Linked DNA regions of Tolumonas auensis DSM 9187. The protein of the gene in region 1 interacts with the protein of each later gene in a pairwise test. Links are inferred from orthologs where the notes say so. Each region holds a gene or a part of one and is shown on either strand. Other genes may lie near its edges.

Region 1 (3,498 bases):
GGCAGTGAGGTTGCATAAAACGTCAGCCAGACATCCTGTTTGTCAGCACCGCACTGATAATGGATTGGACCTTCCTGCGGAACAAGCCCGAACTGTGATTGCAGTTCAGACAATCGTTCCATATAGGAAAGCTCCAGACACATTTTCAGGTCTTTATCTTGCATACAGTTATCATGACGAGTCAGCCATGACTGCTGATCTTTCTGCAAATCAAACTGCGGATACTGAGCCTGTTTGGACGGTAATTCCTGCATCAGCTGACGGATTTTACCGTCCAGCGAAGTCAGAATTGGCCGCTCACAAAAAGCCGACAGAAGCGGAACTGTAACATCGTTACAGTTCGGTTTCTTATCCATCGTCTGTTTGGTGATGGCGTATTTCGCCATCACTTCAGGTGTCACCAGTGACGGTTTTGCTGGCACATTCTTTTCGCCAGAGTCTGTTGCAGCTACAGAGACCGTCTGAATTCCACTAAACAGCGTAGCTGCTAACCAGAATTTCCATGCGTTCATGTACTACGTCCTCTCTCTGACTTTATTCAGCTGATGTTTCTTCAGATGAATCAACATCACCTTCAGCGTCTGACTCGTCGCCTTCCGGTTCTGCAACACGTTCCAGGCTAACCAGTTTCTCATCTTCCGCAGTACGGATCAGACGAACACCGGCGGTGTTACGGCCAATCAATCCAACTTCTGAGACACGGGTACGAACCAGTGTGCCAGCGTTGGTGATCAGCATGATTTCATCTGATTCATCAACCTGAATCGCACCGACCACCTTACCGTTACGCTCAGTCACCTGAATCGAGATCACGCCCAATGTTGCACGGCTCTTCACCGGATATTCCGCCAGATCAGTACGCTTACCGTAACCATTTTCGGTTGCAGTCAGGATAGCACCGCCATTCTGAGGAACGATCAGCGAAACGACTTTATCCGTTTCACCCAGTTTCATACCACGAACACCCGTTGCGGTACGACCCATGGAACGAACATCACTTTCGTTGAACCGGACAACTTTACCGGCATCAGAGAACAGCATAATTTCGCTGTTACCATCAGTGATGGCGACACCAATCAGTGAATCACCTTCATTCAGGTTAATAGCACGGATACCTGATGACAACGGACGGGAATAAGCAGACAGTTCTGTCTTTTTCACCGTACCATCACCGGTTGCGAAGAAGACATACTTATCATCATCGTAAGATTTAACCGGCAGAATCGCGGTAATACGTTCGTTTTCATCCAGTGGTAACAGGTTGATAATCGGACGGCCACGTGCGGTACGGCTGGCTTCAGGCAATTGATAAACTTTCAGCCAGTACACTTTACCCTGCGTTGAGAAGCAGAGAATGGTGTCGTGAGTATTCGCCACTAACAGTTGTTCAACGAAATCTTCATCTTTTACTTTCGCCGCGGCTTTACCACGACCACCACGACGCTGCGCTTCGTAGTCAGACAATGGCTGATATTTCACATAGCCTTCGTGCGACAGTGTTACCACCACGTCTTCCGGTGTGATCAGATCTTCCATGTTGATTTCGATGCTGGCGGCCTGAATTTCGGTACGACGTTTATCACCGAACTGAGATTTCACAAATTCCAGTTCTTCACGAATGACTTCCATCAAACGTTCTGGGCTAGCCAAAATACGCAGCAGTTCAGCGATTTCGCCCAACAATTCACGGTATTCATCCAGAATTTTTTCATGTTCCAGACCGGTCAGTTTGTGCAGACGCAGATCCAGAATGGCTTGAGCTTGTTGTTCAGTCAGGAAGTAATGGTCATCACGGATACCGAATTCTGGTTCCAGCCATTCAGGACGTGCCGCATCACCACCAGCACGTTCCAGCATTTCAGCTACAGCACCCAGCGCCCAACCACGGGCAACAAGACCTTGTTTCGCTTCTGCCGGGCTGGAGGAGTTTTTGATCAACTCAATAACCGGGTCGATATTCGCCAGCGCAATCGCCAGACCTTCCAGAATATGTGCACGTTCACGCGCTTTACGTAATTCAAATACGGTACGGCGAGTAACTACTTCACGACGATGGTCGATAAAGGCAGCCAGAATCTCTTTCAGATTCAGTGTTTTTGGTTGGCCATTAACCAGCGCCACCATGTTGATACCGAACACGTTTTGCATCTGTGTGTGCGTGTAGAGATTATTCAGCATAACCTCGGTCAGCTCGCCACGACGCAATTCAATCACCACACGCATACCGTCTTTGTCAGACTCATCGCGCAGCGCAGTAATACCTTCGATTTTTTTATCTTTTACCAGCTCGGCAATTTTTTCTACCAAACGGGCTTTGTTGACGGTATATGGCAACTCAGTGACGATAATGGATTCTTTACCGTTCTTCTCGTCAGTTTCAATTTCAGTACGCGCACGCACATAAATTTTGCCACGACCAGTACGGTACGCATCAAGGATACCGGAACGGCCATTGATGATACCGCCTGTTGGGAAATCAGGACCTGGGATCAGCTGGATCAACTCATCAATCGTTAATTCTGAGTTTTCCATCAGTGCCAGACAACCATCGACGACTTCAGTCAGGTTGTGTGGCGGAATATTGGTCGCCATACCTACCGCAATACCGGACGAACCGTTTACCAGCAGGTTAGGGATCTTCGTTGGCATAACAGCCGGGATTTGCTCTGTGCCGTCATAGTTAGGAACCCAATCGACAGTTTCTTTTTCCAGATCAGCCAGCAGCTCATGAGCGATGCGGTCCATACGGATTTCGGTATAACGCATCGCAGCAGCGGAGTCGCCGTCTACAGAACCGAAGTTACCCTGACCATCGACCAGTGTGTAACGCATGGAGAAATCCTGCGCCATACGAACGATAGTGTCGTATACCGCTGAGTCACCGTGTGGGTGATATTTACCGATCACGTCACCGACGACACGGGCAGATTTCTTATAAGGTTTGTTCCAGTCGTTACTCAACTCGTGCATCGCAAATAAAACACGACGATGCACTGGTTTTAAACCATCCCGCACGTCTGGCAGTGCACGCCCGACGATGACACTCATTGCATAATCGAGATAAGAGTTACGTAACTCGTCTTCGATATTTATCGGGATGATCTCTTTGGCTAGATCGCTCATATAATTATGTATTCCTACTTCAAGCTACTTGAAAGCAATAGTGGCGAATTCTATCACAAATGATGGATTTCCCCAATCGCTGACAGATCACCTGTTTTAAGCTAACTCGTTGGATATAATGCACTGATACCAACCCCAAACTGTCATGAAGGACAGCGCTAAATGAATGTTGATTCTCAGGAAATAGCTAAATTTGAAGCCATTGCCAGTAACTGGTGGGATCCTCACGGTGATTTCAAACCATTACACCTGATGAATCCGCTGCGTCTGGAGTGGATTTCCGATCATTGCGAAGGTTTATTTGGCAAACAAGTGCTTGATGTCGGCTGCGGCGGCGGTATTTTAAGCGAAAGCATGGCAAAGCAAGGTGCTCAG
Region 2 (3,366 bases), 1.6 Mb from region 1 along the record:
CAGGGATAAACTATCAATGGAAACAATATCAAACTCCGGCGGATAGCCCCCCGATAACAGACGATTGCGGGCCTCATCGCTGTTGTAGTTCACTTCTGCGATATGAATGCCAGTCTCCTGCTCAAAACGGGATTTCACCTCCGGAGCAAGATAGTACTCCCAGGTATAAACCACCAGTTCTGAAGCCGGACAATATCCCGCCAATGATAGCAACAACATACTGAGCCAATAACGCATCCAGTCTGTCCCTCTTCATACTTACTCACATGCATGGATCCCCATGATGATTGGTGCCAATAGAGGCACCTTTTTAACTATAGACTATTCATTTGTAGTGCTGGTTTTCTCTTTCATATCGGCATAAAAAAACCCCGGACAGGTGACTGCCCGGGGTCTGTTCGCTTTCAACGAATGACGTATAAACTATGACCTAGATGTCGAGATTCGCGACTTTCAATGCATTACTCTCGATGAATGCACGGCGTGGCTCAACATTATCACCCATCAGGGTAGCAAACAGCTGATCGGCTGCCATGCCATCTTCAATGGTGACCTGCAGCATACGACGGGTCATTGGGTCCATGGTGGTTTCCCACAACTGTTCCGGATTCATCTCACCCAGCCCTTTATAGCGCTGGATATACAGACCGCGTTTACCTTCATCCAGTAAGATCTGCAGCGCTTCTTCAAAGCTGGTTACCGGACGGACTTTCTCACCACGCTTCAGGAAACCTGTCGGTTCTATCAGGTTAGTGATCTGCTGACCGATGTTAACAATCTGCTGATATTCCGGTGAGTTCAGGAACTCAAAACCCAGCTGATAGTGTTTTTCGACACCATGCTGACGCAGCAGAATTTGCGGCAGATAAACACCATGCTCTGCGTGACGGTGTACTGACAAGGTATATTGCGAGCCATTGTTACCGTGCTCATCCAGGTTGTGTTGCAACTGCGCAACCCATGCCTTGGCCTGGGCTTCATCTTTCAGTGCCTCTGTGGTCAGCACAGGCAGAATCAGTAACTGTTGCAGCACTGCTTCCGGCAGACGACGCGCCAGACGGGTAATCAGATGCTGCGCCGTACGGTATTCCAGTACCATTTTTTCCAGCTGGGCACCGGAAATAGCCGGTGCAGAATCGTTCACATACAATTCCGCACCATCCAGTGCCAGTGTGGTCTGGTATTCCAGCAACGACTCTTCATCTTTGATGTACTGTTCCTGTTTACCTTTTTTCACTTTATACAACGGTGGCTGCGCAATATAGACATAACCACGCTCAATGATTTCCGGCATCTGACGATAGAAGAAGGTCAACAGCAGCGTACGGATATGCGCACCGTCGACGTCCGCATCGGTCATGATGATGACGTTGTGATAACGCATTTTGTCCGGATTGTATTCATCGCGGCCAATACCACAGCCCAGCGCGGTGATCAGCGTGCCGACTTCCTGTGAGGAAATCATCTTGTCGAAACGGGCTTTTTCCACGTTCAGGATCTTACCTTTCAGTGGCAGAATCGCCTGATACTTGCGGTTACGTCCCTGCTTGGCAGAGCCGCCCGCGGAGTCACCTTCCACGAGGTACAGTTCAGAGAGTGCCGGGTCACGTTCCTGACAATCCGCCAGTTTGCCTGGCAGACCCGCGATATCCAGCGCACCCTTACGACGAGTCATCTCACGTGCTTTACGCGCGGCTTCACGCGCACGCGCGGCATCGATGATCTTGCCGACAATGATCTTGGCTTCACCCGGATTTTCCAGCAGGTATTCGTCCAGCTTCTCACCCATCGCCTGTTCAACCGCCGTCTTCACTTCGGAAGAAACCAGCTTGTCTTTGGTCTGGGAAGAGAATTTAGGATCCGGTACTTTGACAGAAATAACTGCCGTCAGACCTTCCCGCGCATCATCACCGGAGGCAGAGGTTTTGGCTTTTTTGCTGTAACCCTCTTTATCCATGTACGTGTTCAGCGTACGGGTCAGCGCAGAACGGAAGCCCGCCAGGTGAGTACCACCATCACGCTGAGGGATGTTGTTGGTAAAGCAGTAAACGTTCTCCTGATAGGCATCGTTCCACTGCATCGCCACTTCCACAGAAATACCGTCTTCACGCGCCAGATCAAAATAAAATGCTTTCTGATGGATTGGCGTTTTGTTCTGATTCAGATATTCCACGAATGCGCGGATACCACCTTCATAATGGAAGTGATCTTCACGGCCATCACGCTCATCAATCAGACGGATAGAAACGCCGGAGTTCAGGAATGAGAGTTCACGGAAACGACGCGCCAGAATTTCATAACGGAACGTCACGTCAGAGAAAATAGACAGACTTGGCCAGAAACGGATTTCTGTTCCCGTGCCTTCACACGTGCCAATGATCGCCAGCGGGGCATCAGGCTCACCCAGGAAATAGGTCTGCTGATAAATGTTACCGTTACGCTGAATGGTCAGCAGCAGTTTGTCTGACAGCGCGTTAACGACCGAAACACCCACACCGTGCAGACCGCCGGATACTTTGTAGGAGTTATCATCGAATTTACCACCCGCATGCAGGATGGTCATGATGACTTCAGCCGCAGAGCGGCCTTCTTCTTTATGCATGTCGACCGGAATACCACGACCATTGTCGCGCACCGATACCGATCCATCTTCATGAATACGGGCAACGATATCCGTGCAGTGACCTGCCAGTGTTTCGTCGATGGAGTTATCCATCACTTCGAATACCATGTGATGCAGACCTGATCCGTCATCGGTATCCCCGATATACATACCCGGACGTTTACGTACCGCATCCAGCCCTTTCAGTACCTTAATACTCGAGGAGTCGTAAGTATTCTCGCTCATGTTTATTCCCACTGTGTCGACTATTCGGTTATGTTGCCCTGTTTCACGTGAAACAAACGGCAATCAAATTCTTGCATCATTTCCTGTAACGGTTGCTGGTCAATCGCGGTGATAAACACCTGTGACTCACATTGCTGTAACCGTTTGGCCAGGACGTAGCGTTTCTCCGCATCCAGCTCTGAAGCAAAATCATCAATCAGAAACAGGCAAGTCTTCTCGCTGTTCTGCCGCAGATACAATCCCTGCGCCAGACGCAATGCACAAACCAGTAACTTGAGCTGACCACGGGACAGTAAATCCTGCACCGGAACGCCTTCAGCCCGTAGCCGCAAATCAGCACGATGCGGGCCAATGGCCGTGTGACCTAACTGCCGGTCACGTTCAAACCCTTCCTGCAGTAACAGGTGCAATCCCTGTTCCTGCTGCCAGCCAGCATAAAAAGTGGCCTGGAAAGTATATTCGGGCAACAACTCCTGACAGATCTGCTGTACCAGCGGCAGCAAGGCCTGACAATATTG

The links.
Region 2: the proteins of gyrA (region 1) and gyrB interact in binary tests that used the Escherichia coli proteins (3 or more experiments, as listed by UniProt). The link is inferred for Tolumonas auensis DSM 9187 from one-to-one orthologs.

What each region holds. Positions count from the first base shown.
Region 1 is NC_012691.1:1,585,116-1,588,613, reverse strand. Bases 330-3,498 are described here. They hold gyrA (DNA gyrase subunit A), read right to left. Parts: upstream 3,124-3,498; coding sequence 535-3,123; downstream 330-534. Other genes in these bases: ubiG (bifunctional 2-polyprenyl-6-hydroxyphenol methylase/3-demethylubiquinol 3-O-methyltransferase UbiG), read left to right, coding at 3,286-3,498; TOLA_RS07315 (lysozyme inhibitor LprI family protein), read right to left, coding at 330-512. In the rest of the region: more of TOLA_RS07315, read right to left, coding at 1-329. UniProt on the Escherichia coli protein: A type II topoisomerase that negatively supercoils closed circular double-stranded (ds) DNA in an ATP-dependent manner to maintain chromosomes in an underwound state.
Region 2 is NC_012691.1:3,101-6,466, reverse strand. What follows is about bases 140-3,176. They hold gyrB (DNA topoisomerase (ATP-hydrolyzing) subunit B), read right to left. Parts: upstream 2,849-3,176; coding sequence 431-2,848; downstream 140-430. Other genes in these bases: recF (DNA replication/repair protein RecF), read right to left, coding at 2,869-3,176; TOLA_RS00025 (polyamine ABC transporter substrate-binding protein), read right to left, coding at 140-237. In the rest of the region: more of TOLA_RS00025, read right to left, coding at 1-139; more of recF, read right to left, coding at 3,177-3,366. UniProt on the Escherichia coli protein: DNA gyrase negatively supercoils closed circular double-stranded DNA in an ATP-dependent manner to maintain chromosomes in an underwound state.